Thermogutta terrifontis: one gene and its partner. The protein of the gene in region 2 binds, or shares a complex with, the protein of the main gene of each other region. Links are inferred from orthologs where the notes say so. Each region holds a gene or a part of one and is shown on either strand. Other genes may lie near its edges.

Region 1 (5,887 bases), 2.4 Mb from region 2 along the record:
GATCCGCGCGATCTCGTCGAGAACGGGCTTCAAACTGGCCACATCCTGGGCCCGAATGGCCAAGTCGAAAAGGAGCAACCGCACTTTCAGATTGTTCGGCGCCAGACGGCTCAGTTCATCGCACCACTGTCGGGCGGCATCAAAATCAGAGAACTGGATTGAATAGCCCACCAGAACGCTCAAGACTCGCTGGCGATCTTGGTCGGGGAGCTTCTCGGCAGCCCTGGCGATGTCGCGAAATACTTTTTTGGCTTGTTCTTCGCCGGCGCGGGCAGCAAGCCGAGCCCGGGTGACCAGAATGTCGGCCGATTCTCCGAACTTTGCGGTTAGCTCCTGAAGCAGTTTTTCGGCTTCTGTGAACTGCCCTCGATGCTGGTCCAGTGCCACTCTGGCTAGCCCAACTTCCACGCGGTCCGGATTATCTTTTTGAGCCTGTTGAAGAATTTTTTCGGCTTCCTGGGGTTGATTGTCGGCAACAGCGATTTCCGCTCGCAGCACAGCAGCCTGGGCCCGAACTTGCGGATCTTTTTCCAGCACGCTTAGAAGTTGGGTGACCTCTTGCCAGTTTCGCTGAGTCCGGGGTTGGCCCAAATTCTTCAGGATAAGCAGCCGGCAAAGGTCAAGTACAACAGCCGACGTCGCTTTCCCCATCGTCACCAGAGCGCGATAATCTTCAATCGCGTCGTCCACGCGCCCCAATTCGAGAAACGCCGCCGCCCGCCCCAGCCGGGCCTGTGGCCAAAGGGGGTCTTGGGTGGCAGCTTTTGAGTACGACGCCAGACTCTGGTCCATGTTGCCCATCTGGGCATAACACAGCCCCAGGTAAAAATCCACTTGTTTAAGCAGGTCGGGCACATTGGTCAGGTCCGGCCGGATGACTTCCAATTTGCGCGCGGCCTCAAACCATTGACCGCGGGCCAGAAGCAATCGGGCTCTCAACCATTCCAGCCGCGAGAGCGGGTACCGAGTTTGACTCAGCTCTTCGATGGCTTTTTCGGCGTTTTTTTCATCTCCCTGATTGAGACTCATCTCGGCCAGGTTGGCCAAGACCGCTGCCTTGTCGCTCACTTTGGTCAATGCATTCTGAAGAGTGGCCAGGCCCTCATTCGGCTGTCCCTGCGCTGCCTGAATTGCGGCGAGCAACGTGTAACCGTCCGCTCGCTGGGGATCCAACGCGATGGCTTTCTCCGCCCAAGCGCGAGCAAGATCGAGCTGCTCGAGCCGCCGAGCGCAGTCCGCGCCAAGAATAAGAAAATCCACATCATCGCTCTTCTTGGCCAAAATTTCCTTGGTATATTGCAGAGCCTGATCGTATCGATCGGACTGGTAGTAGTAAACGGCCGCTGTTCGCAGCGCTTCCTCATTCTTTACCGCGGCCAGCATCTTGCTGATCCACTCGTCGGCCTTCTGCGGATCCTTGAGCTCGGGATCATAACGATAGATTCCCGCGAGTTGGGCATAAGCCTCCGCCAGCTCCGGTCGTAAACTGATGGCTTTGTCAAGAGTTCGCACCGCTTCTCTCGATTGGCCGAGGCCACGCTGGCACCGGGCGAGCTTCGTTAATAACTCGGCATCATCGGGATTCACTTTAAGCAGATATTGGTTGAGATGTTCCTCCGCATCGCGAAAACGTCCTATGTTGAGAAGCACATCCACGAGCATCCTGCGGGCTTCGGTACGCTCCGGGTCCTGCCGCAAAACCGTTTCCAACCGAAAATAGGCAGGCCCGTATGCGCGAAGCTCAATAAGCAGTTCCGCGAATTGCTGCTGAGCATCCAGGTCCTGTGGCACGAGTTCCGTGTACCACTGGAAGTTTTTCGCCGCGACGTCACGGCGACCCTCTTTCAAGGCGGCTTGTGCCCGTTCAAGAAAGACCCGGGCATTTCTTCGCAGTTGGTAACCGTGCAGGAAATACGTGCCCGTTCCCAGCAGAATGACCACTGCAACGAGAATGACGACGAAGCGCTTGTTGATCTTTCTCATGCGATGGAGGCCCCATCAAACCTTCGCAGCTTTACCTACCTGGCATATGACGATCGATTGCACCACCGCACCCAATCCGCCCGGCTTATTTTGACCCGATCTGTGGCATGGCAGGCGCCATACGTGTATTCCCGGCGGCAATGCAGTCTTCGTCCATTATAGCTTGCCGGGACATCGCAAGCATCTTGTAACCGTCCGCTGCGTTCCTGAGCGCCGCGGCTTACCAGGTGGGTCTCGCACCCTTCAAAATCCCCTAAAATGGGGCATCCTCCGCAAAGTCGCCGTAGGCAACTTCGCTATACTCAGCAGGGGCTGCATTTTCGAATCGCGTGAATTCCTCACGCCAGACAAGTTTCACATCCCCGACCGGACCATTACGCTGCTTGGCCACAATCACCTCAGCCAACCCGCACAATCCCCGAGCTTGGGCTTCCTCTCGGGTGTGGTAATACTCTTCGCGATGGACAAACATCACCACGTCGGCGTCCTGCTCGATGGCGCCCGACTCGCGAAGATGACTCAATCGGGGCCGGTTGTCTTTGACAACTTCCGTCTGACGATTGAGCTGGGCGAGGCACAAAATAGGAATTTTCAGTTCCCGGGCGAGAGTTTTGAGACGCCGCGTGATTTTTGCCACCTGTTCCTGACGGGGATCCTTGGGGTTATCTGGCTCGATCAATTGCAAATAGTCGATGACAATGAGTCGCAAGCCCTCGCGTCGTTTGAGGCGTCTGGCTACCGCAGCGATTTCGGTTACCGTACGGCTTGGCGAGTCATCGATGAGCAACTTTCCGCGGCTCAGTTCACCGGCGGCTCGGACAAGTTTTTCCCTGTCTTCCGCGGAAAGAAAACCACTGCGAAACTTATGCCCGTTTATTTTTCCCCGCGAGCAAAGCATTCGCTGAATCAATTCCAAGCGAGACATTTCCAGGCTGACGAAAAGCGTTGTCAAGCCCGCGTCCACCGACACATGCTCCGCAATATTCGTGGCGAGGGCTGTTTTCCCCATACTTGGCCGGGCAGCCAGAATGATGAGCTCGGAATCGTGCAGGCCCCCGGTCAGTTTGTCGAGATCGGTGAAGCCCGTCGGCACCCCGGTAGCCTCACCCTGCATGCGCCGGTCGATCATTTGAAACGCCTCAAAGAGCACGTCGCTCACCGGCACGACATCCCCTGTGGATCGGCGGTCACGAACTGCCAGGATCCGCTCTTCGGCACGATTGAGGATTTCCCGCGGCTCGAGACTCAAATCGAATGCGTCACGCACGATGTCCGTACCGGCTTGAATCAATGCTCGCAGAAACGCGTGGTTGCGCACTATTTCTGCGTAGTAGACAGCATGGCTAGCCACCGCTACGGACTGGGCAATTTCTGCGAGATATGGGGCCCCGCCAACTGTTTCGAATTCCCCGTGCCGCCGCAACTCTTCGACCAGGAGCATCAGGTCGATTGTGCGGTTCGCCGCGTGCATCTCGAGGAGCCGAGCATAAATCCGCCGATGGGCGTCCACATAAAAGTCTTCTGGCACGAGCACTGTGGCCACATCGTCCAGCGTCCGCGGGTCAAGCAAGACGCTCCCCAGCACAGCCCTTTCCGCCTCAACACTATGAGGGGGAACACGCCCCGCCAGCTCCCCCAGCGGGCCTTGTGTGCCTCGTTCCTGCCGTGAAGCCTCAGTCGCCACGGTTCCCTCCGTTATGGTGTGCCATTATTTTCAAGGAAAATAAAGAATAGGTTTATGCGGTTCGAATTGTCGTTTACCGGATCATCTCCTTCCGTCACTCTATTCGTCCCCGGGCGAATCGACAAGCAGGCAACCGGAGACACGCGAGGCTTGTCGTCTCATTGACCACATTTCCAAAAAGAACGGGCAGGACCGCTGGGGGGAAACGGCCTGCCCAATGGGAGCACGCAGCGTCGCGCCACATGCTCACGTCAATTGTTCTAACGCGTCGCTTTCTCCAAGCCGATGCTCAAAAACTGCATCCATCAGTGCGTTGATACACTCGCCCCACTGCTCACCGATTGCATTGCCGGTGCATTTGACACCGACGTGGTGGCAGGAGACTTCTGCCGATAGGTGAGAAAATCACCAACGTAGATTAAATACTCAAAGGGCAGAGATTTCGGATCCACTTTGTCCCGGATCGTGGCGAGTGTGCCCTCGATCACGTCCTCCTTCTCCTGATAGCCAGCGTATTTGACGATAGCCACAGGCGTGTCCGGCGGATAATGGGTTTTGAGCTTCTCAATGAAGTAGTCGAACTCCGCACGCATCGTGAAAATGACCATGGTGGCTCGATGGACGGAGAGACTTTCCACCGTATCTGTTTTTCCTGGCCAATCGTTAGCGGTGAGGATCACCGATTTGGTTTTCGGGGCGTTCGTGACGCCTCGGCGAAGCGCGGCATTACCAGCGTTGAAACAACTCACTCCCGGTACAACCACCGGGTTTAGATCGGTAAACTCTTCCAGACACCAGGCCCATGGCCCGTAAATGAGAGGGTCCCCACTATCGAGAATGGCCACCACTTTTCCCTGGCCGACGGCCTGCCGCACCTGCGAGATGAACGCGTTCCTTTTCTCCGCCAGAGCCCGGGCGCGCGGTTGCTCCGCCTCGGGAAGTGAGTTGATGTCCTGCCCATAGTACTCAAAAAGTCGCCAGTAACCCGTGATAACCTGCTTTCCGGTCAAATAATCGGAGAATTTCTTTTCCAATCCGTCGGTGCAGTAGATTACGTCGGCATGGCGGATGGCTTCCACTGCCCGCAGCGTGATGAGATCCGGATCACCAGGCCCAACTCCGACCAGGTAAAGGGAACTTCGGGGAAGCTCGGCGAAAACGCTCCAGCTCCAACCGATCCAGCACACCCACAACAAAATTGTCAGCGGTCTTTTCATAACTCACCCTCGCACTTTCTCAGGAGATTTCAGGAAGCGTCGTGTGCATCAAACTGGTGCGGCTGCTGTTCCACCTTTTGCACGCGACACTTCCTCACTTCGGGAAGAAACACTTTAGCCAACTGTCCAATGGTGCTCGCTTGCTCTGGGTCAGGATCCTGCCAGTGTTACTTCTTGTGAAAAGATAACACCAATGCGCAAGAGCGACAAGGGGGCAATCTCACTAACAGAAATGTATCGCGGCAAAGCTCAGGATACTGCGGCAGATTCGCCTGGCGGAAATTCGCGCGCCAGCTGGCTGATCTGTTTGAATTCGGCAGTCCCCGCGCGAATGCACCATTCAAACAGCGCGGCCTCCGTAGTTGTGATGACGGCGCCCGCCAACTCCATCCGGCGCAGAGCGATCTCGTAATCTATTCGGTGCCGCGATCCCACCGCATCTGCCGCGACGTACACCCGCCAGCCTGACGCAAGAAAGTCCAGCACCGTTTGCTGAACGCACACATGCGTCTCGATGCCGCAGACGAGGAGACGGCTCAGCCCCGCTTGTTCTGCTTCTTCGAAGAGTGACCAGCATTCCCGGCAACTGAACATGAGTTTTTCCGGAATTGGCCCGAGTCGTTCCCGCAGCGGCGATACCGTTGGCCCCAGGCCCTTGGGGTACTGTTCCGTTGCCAGGATGCGAATACCAAGAATCCTCGCGGCATCGAGAAGCCGCCTGATGTTCCAGACCACCTTTTGATGATCGTGGATATGGGGGACGAGCTTTTCCTGGACATCAATGACCAGGAGACCAGTGTCCTGGGGAGACATCAACTCCGGGCTTCGAGGAGGAATTCTCGTCGGTTCTGACATGCGGCACTCGGTGTCATGCTCATTGGTAGCACTGACAAATCAGCAGGAAATTATGGCTTATAATATCAAACACACCGGCCTGCGGACAAGAAGTGGGGCCGAACGACACCCCAAACCGCAAAAATCCCGGTTCGCGGGCCCTTGTTTG
Region 2 (6,004 bases):
AAGCAAGCTTTCGATTTTTTCTCTGAGCAACTCTCGATGGGCGACATACTCCGGTCTGTCGAGGTTGCGGTCGGCAATCAACTCGCTGAACGCGCCGTCCTCGTCTTCTCCCACCGGCCGATCCAAACTGCTGGGTTGACGCCCCATTTCCAGCAGCCGGTTGGCCTCGTCAACGGGCACCTGGGCCGCCCGGGCCATCTCCTCCGGCGTCGGCTCACGTCCCAGTTCGTGCATCAGCCGGCGAGATACATTTTTCAGTTTACCGATCTGATCAATGATGTGAACAGGGATACGGATCGTCCGCGAGTGTTCTGCCAGCGCCCGGGTGATGGCCTGCCGAATCCACCACGTGGCATAAGTGGAGAATTTGAATCCCCGCCGATACTCGAACTTATCCACCGCCCTCATCAATCCCGTGTTGCCTTCCTGAATGAGATCCAGGAAGCTCAACCCCCGGTTCCGGTATCGCTTGGCCACAGAAACAACCAACCGAAGATTACTGTTGGAAAGCTCGCGTTTCGCCTCGGTGTAGTCCCGGAAATGGGCCTCCATCTTTTCACACCGGCTCCGCAAACTCCGCGGGCTTTCCTGAGTCGCTAGCATCAGATCGCACAGTTCCCGCCGCAGTCGATCGCGTTCTCCCAATTCCCCCGGCTGTGTTTTCAGCTCACGGAGTCGGGCGCGAATCTCTTCCATCCGCTTGAGAACATCCCGCATCTGCTGCATCATGGCCTGAACGCGCCGCGTCCGCAATCCCAGTTCTTCCACGAGGATCAGCATCCTTGCGCGACGAGCCAAAAAGCGACGCCGTGCCTTGGCCTTGATTTCCGGAGGAGTTCGCCGGTTGATCAGTCGCTTGAAGTCCCGCTCATTGGCAGCCATCAAGCCGCGCAGAGTCCGCAGGTTGTGCGGCATCCGGCCCAGAATCTGGCTCTTCGTCAATTGATCGGTGAGCGACATCTTGAGGGTGCGATCGAACGCCAGTTCCCCGCGCTGGACCGCCTCCAGCGTTTGAACTGCCTGTTTGAGTACCAGATGGCACCCCATCACCGTGCGCCGGAATCGCTTGCGGGTGACCTCAATTTTCTTAGCGAGGGCGATCTCCTGCTGCCGCGTCAGCAAGGGAATGTTGGCCATCTGGCTGAGATACAGCCGGATGGGATCGCTATTCCATTTGGCTTTTTGACCAGGCAGCAAATCGCGGAGGAGTGGGTCTTTGAGGAGGGGATCTTCGGCGGGAGAAGCGACGTCCTTGCTTGCGGCCTCCCCGTTGGATCCCACCGGCGGCCGGTTGACCAGCTCAATCCCCGCTTCTTCCAGGGCCGTGATGAGCCGATCCAACCGTTGCGGCCGTGTTTCCTGATCGGGAAGATAACTGATGACCTGGTCGTACGTCAGATAACCCTGGGCTCGTCCTTGAGCAAGAAGCCGTTGCAACTCCTTGTCGGCCTGTTTCACGGGTCGCCTCCTTTCGTGCTTCCGTGCCGAAAGCCAGCCAGATAACGGGAAACCGCGATTAAATGATGCGCGGGAATCGCCGATTTCCCGACGCCAGAAACCTCACCCTTCCGTGGGCTCGGACCACTTCTGGCGGTTTTTCTGCTGATCCATGATCCGTTTCAACAAGTCGAGCTCTTCTTCCGGTGCCAGTCCTCCTTTACGCAAAGCATGGGCCAACTGGGAAGCCTGCAACTGAGCAATGCGTGCGGTATGGCTTCGCAGAAGCCCATCTAGCAATTCATCCGGATTCTGCTCGGAAACCTTCTTTTCCCGAGCCGTCTGCTCCACATCCACCAGGACATTATGCAGCGCAGCGTCGTCGAGCGCCAACATCAAATGTTCGAAATCAACCGGCTGCCCCATTTCCAACAGATCCAGGGCGGCCTGATAGATCTGCCGGGCGAATGGGGAGGTCAAATCATTCACTGAAAAATGTTCCCGTAATCGTCGGATTCCCTCGGGAACCGCCACCAGAAACTCCAGAAAAGTGCGATGCCAACCATCCAGGGTCGGACGCGAGGGAACCGCGGGAACAACACGCGGTCGCGTTTGCCCACGCCGCAGTTCTTCCAATCGCCGGCGGAGAACCCCCTCATCGATACGCGTGAGCAACGCCAGTCGCGAGAGGATCTTCCATTCCCGGGCCTGCTGCTGAGCAGAGTGTTCGCCCAGCCTGGCCGGCGCTTTGGCAATCACACTCAGCAACTGATCGGTTGCCCGACTCACACCCGCCACATCGTTCTCCAGATCGACACCGTACGTGGCAGCGGCAAACGCATGGTCCAGGGCATCAACGGTTCGCTCGTCAAGGGCTTCCTGAAAACCGGCGGCACCATACCGAAGCAGATAATCGCAGGGATCAAGATCGTCGGGCAGCGTGAGGACCTGAAGGTCGATCTGCCGGGCGACAAACAACTCCAGCACCTGCGCTGCACGCCGCCGACCCGCCTCGTCGCCATCCAGCACCAGCACGACCCGATCCACATATCGTTGGAGCAGCCGCAAATGAGAGTCGGCCAGCGCCGTGCCGAGCACCGCCACGGCGTTAGAAAAGCCGTGCTGATGCGCCATGATGACGTCGGTGTAGCCCTCCATAACCAGCGCTGTTCGGGTGCGACGGAAGGCTTCCCGCGCAAGATCAAGCCCATAAAGGAGCCGACTTTTGGCAAAAAGCGGGGTCTCTGGCGAGTTCACGTACTTGGCGGGCGTCGTATCAGCCATCTGGGGGAGCACCCGCCCCCCGAAACCCACCGCTCTGCCCTGGACATCGCGGATAGAAAAGAGGACCCGACCGCGGAAGCGATCGATCCAATCGCGAGTTTGTGCCGACGTAAGGATGCCGACCGTCACCAGCAGTTTGGGGTCGATTTGGTCCCGCCGTGCCCGACGGAGAATCCAATCCGGCTGAAGTGGGGAAAATCCGAGTCGGAATTTTCGGATGCTCTCTTCCGAGATGCCCCTTTCCCGAAGGTACTGGCGTGCGGTCGCTGCTTCGGAAGATTCAAGCAGGCAGGCATGGTACTGCTGCTCCGCCCAGGCCATGACACGGAACAGCTCCTGCTTGCGGTCTGTTGCACTCGGTTTGCCTCCGGTTCGTGGAAGGGGAATTCCCGCCATCTCGGCCAGCATGGCCAGGGCTTCGGGGAACTCGACGTTTTCTATCCGCATGACGAAGCTAAAAATGTCTCCGCCGATGTCACAGACGAAGCAGCGAAAGCACTGGCGTTCCGGATTGACCTGCAGGCTGGGATGGTGGTCGTCATGCCACGGGCAGAGCCCCACAAATCCCCGCCCCTGACGGCGGAGAGGGATATAGCGCTCCACTAGATCGACGATATCAATCGCCTGGCGAATTTGTTCTTTGACGTCCGAATAGGGACTGAGCGGCATGGTGGAGATTCGCTCCCACGTGTGCCAAGCGGTGACCTCCGTGCCTGGTGGGAGAAGTATGGCGAGACCTTCCATTCGCCGTGATCCCTTTTTCCAGGTGCTCATCGGACCTGGACGTTCGGAGATGGCCTCCTGCCGCGTTCAGACTCTATTGTACGCCCCAAACATTCTCGTGACAGGCGAAGGTGCCGTCGGATGATGGTGCAAACCACTGGGTCCTACCAAATCTTCCCAGATTGCCATAAGCCGCCGGAGACTTCGTCGAGCGGACAAGTTTAGCGGAGTCCTAGCTCGTGAGGCAAGGGCAAAATTTGGGGTGATGGCTGGCGCCCGGCCGGTGGCCGTGTGCCCACCTATAGCCAGTCGGATCAGCCGTAGGGGCAATCCACGAATTGCCCTGAAAAAGTCGAGCGTCGGGCGTCTCCCCCTCCAAGCCAAAACTGGGGTTAAGGGTTAATTCAGAGTGCACAAATTGGTTGACATTTGGCCCTGGGAGCGGTAAAGTGGTTTTCGCATGGGGTAAGGTAGGCCTTTTCCAAACGCTAAGAGGAAGGAGAAACGACAATGGCGTCTCATCGCAAAGCGTTTACGCTCGTTGAACTCCTGGTGGTCATCGCTATCATAGGTATCCTGATAGCGCTCCTCCTGCCAGCCGTGCAGGCAGCCCGGGAAGCCGCACGACGTTCCCAGTGCACAAATAATCTGAAGCAAATTGCCCTTGGTCTGTTAAACTACCATCAGACGCATAACAGGTTCCCCCCTCCCGGTTTCAGCAGTAATCAGGCTTCCTGGCTAGTAGTCCTCCTTCCATTTATTGAACAAAAGCCTCTGTTCGACCAGTTCAATTTCAAACAGGGCAACTACCTCGACGCCGACAAGATTCGCGTGGCAGCCACAGCGATCCCCATCTACTTTTGTCCCAGCAGTACCGAGGAGACAGATCGACGGTCGGGGTACGCATCAGAGGTTTATCCTCCGGGAAGTTCCACACGTGTGTACACAGCGCACTACTTTGGTGTTTTGGGGCCCAATGGCACTAATAACTATCTGAATCCCCCCGCAGCCTACAAATGCAATGGGCTCACTGAAACATTTGGCGGGTACTGCTCTCAGGGTGCCTTCTTCTATCCGTCTGGAGTAGACATAGCGTCGGTGCGGGACGGTTCCTCAAACACGCTTTTCGTGGGCGAGATTGCGTGGCCCGACATGCCGTATTACCGGGCGTACACTCGTGGATATTTCACCGATAACCGGGGGACGTTATTACTTTTTACGAAGAACGTCCAGTATCCCATTAACTCCAGAAATACCACAACCTGGAACAACACTTCTTTCGGGAGTCTCCATCCCGGAGGAGTGCATTTCGCGCTCGTCGACGGCTCCGTTCGGTTCGTCACTCAGTATATCGAGCAGAATGTCTACATGGCTTTGGCCAGCCGCAACGGCGATGAGGCGGTTACCATGCCCTAACATCGCCGACTTGGCGTCAGTAGCTTGAGCTGGGTAACACAAAAGGAGATATCTTGGCTAGGGGAAGCCACATGGGTAAAGGTTGTTTGCTTTTTGGGCTTTCGGTCATTCTCTCCATTCCCGCGCTTCTTTTATCAGGTTCTGGCGGGGGTGGACCGAAAACTTACCACGTCTCTGGAACTGTGACCCTGGACGGAAAGCCTGTGCCTGCCGGTTCCATTCTGTTTGAACCCGACCAATCGAAAGGCAACACAGGCCCCGCCGGGTTCGCGAAAATAAAGGATGGCAAATATGACACGCGCCAGAACGGTCGAGGAACCGTCGGGGGGCCCCACGTTGTGCGGATCATCGCGCTGGACGGCGTTCCTGCGGAAGAACTTCCCGAGGGTACGCCCCTTGCCCCTGAGTATGTGACGCATGTCGATTTGCCAAAAGAGAACAACCACCAAGAAAATTTCAATATCCACGCTTCAAATCAAACCCGCTCGGCGGGTGGCCCACAAAAACCCCAGCCGGATATTTAATGTGGCTACCGTTTGCAGCACAAAATGACGGCGTAGTAACAAAATAAGCAGGGCACTCATTTATCGTGAGTGCCCGATTCTTTTGGTAGGTTTTTCTATAGTTTCTTCTCACACATCACAAATCCTTACGCAGCGTTCGAGGGACGCAAGTGCCGCTGCCGGTTCGGGATTGCGGGGCACAAACTCCTGGCCAACAAAGCCCTTGTATCCTGTCGCCACAATTGCCTTCATCACGGCCGGATAGTAAATCTCCTGCGTCTCATCAATCTCATGCCGACCCGGGTTTCCTCCCGTGTGGAAGTGGGCAATGTACTGAATGTTTTCCTGGATCGTGCGGATGAGATCCCCCTCCATGATCTGCATGTGGTAGATGTCGTAGAGCAGTTTGAAATTTTCGGAGCCGATCCGCTTGCACAGCTCCACGCCCCACGCCGTGTGATCGCACATGTAATCCTTGTGATTGACCTTGCTGTTGAGCAGTTCCATCACCAGAACAACTTTGTGCTTTTCGGCAAGGCCCAGAATTCGTTTGATCCCCACGACGCAGTTTTTGAGCCCCTGTTCGTCATCCAGACCCGGCTCGCGATTTCCGGAGAAGCAAATGAGGTTCGTAAAACCCG

The links.
Region 1: the proteins of dnaG (region 2) and dnaB are in contact, whole or in part, in a crystal structure (PDB 2R6A), measured with the Geobacillus stearothermophilus proteins. The link is inferred for Thermogutta terrifontis from one-to-one orthologs. Residues at the interface, in WP_049624496.1 of Geobacillus stearothermophilus: Lys456, Leu457, Leu458, Pro459, Ala460, Asn463, Ala464, Leu467, Leu535, Leu536, Ile537, Ala538, Gln544, Glu545, Asp548, Tyr549, His552; in WP_033016901.1 of Geobacillus stearothermophilus: Ser13, Glu15, Ala16, Gln18, Glu91, Leu92, Asp94, Ala95, Val96, Pro97, Thr98, Ala99, Ala100, Asn101, Tyr104, Tyr105, Ile108.

What each region holds. Positions count from the first base shown.
Region 1 is NZ_CP018477.1:3,846,043-3,851,929, forward strand. The notes cover bases 1,453-4,325. They hold dnaB (replicative DNA helicase), read right to left. Parts: upstream 3,668-4,325; coding sequence 2,237-3,667; downstream 1,453-2,236. Other genes in these bases: THTE_RS14305 (tetratricopeptide repeat protein), read right to left, coding at 1,453-1,983; THTE_RS14315 (SAM-dependent methyltransferase), read right to left, coding at 3,973-4,325. Also shown: more of THTE_RS14305, read right to left, coding at 1-1,452; more of THTE_RS14315, read right to left, coding at 4,326-4,884; THTE_RS14320 (hydrolase), read right to left, coding at 5,134-5,739. UniProt on the Escherichia coli protein: The main replicative DNA helicase, it participates in initiation and elongation during chromosome replication. Travels ahead of the DNA replisome, separating dsDNA into templates for DNA synthesis.
Region 2 is NZ_CP018477.1:1,448,626-1,454,629, reverse strand. What follows is about bases 1,014-4,003. They hold dnaG (DNA primase), read right to left. Parts: upstream 3,466-4,003; coding sequence 1,561-3,465; downstream 1,014-1,560. Other genes in these bases: THTE_RS05515 (DUF1559 domain-containing protein), read left to right, coding at 3,955-4,003; THTE_RS05525 (sigma-70 family RNA polymerase sigma factor), read right to left, coding at 1,014-1,458. Also shown: more of THTE_RS05525, read right to left, coding at 1-1,013; more of THTE_RS05515, read left to right, coding at 4,004-4,860; THTE_RS05510 (hypothetical protein), read left to right, coding at 4,932-5,384; THTE_RS05505 (hydroxypyruvate isomerase family protein), read right to left, coding at 5,493-6,004. UniProt on the Escherichia coli protein: RNA polymerase that catalyzes the synthesis of short RNA molecules used as primers for DNA polymerase during DNA replication.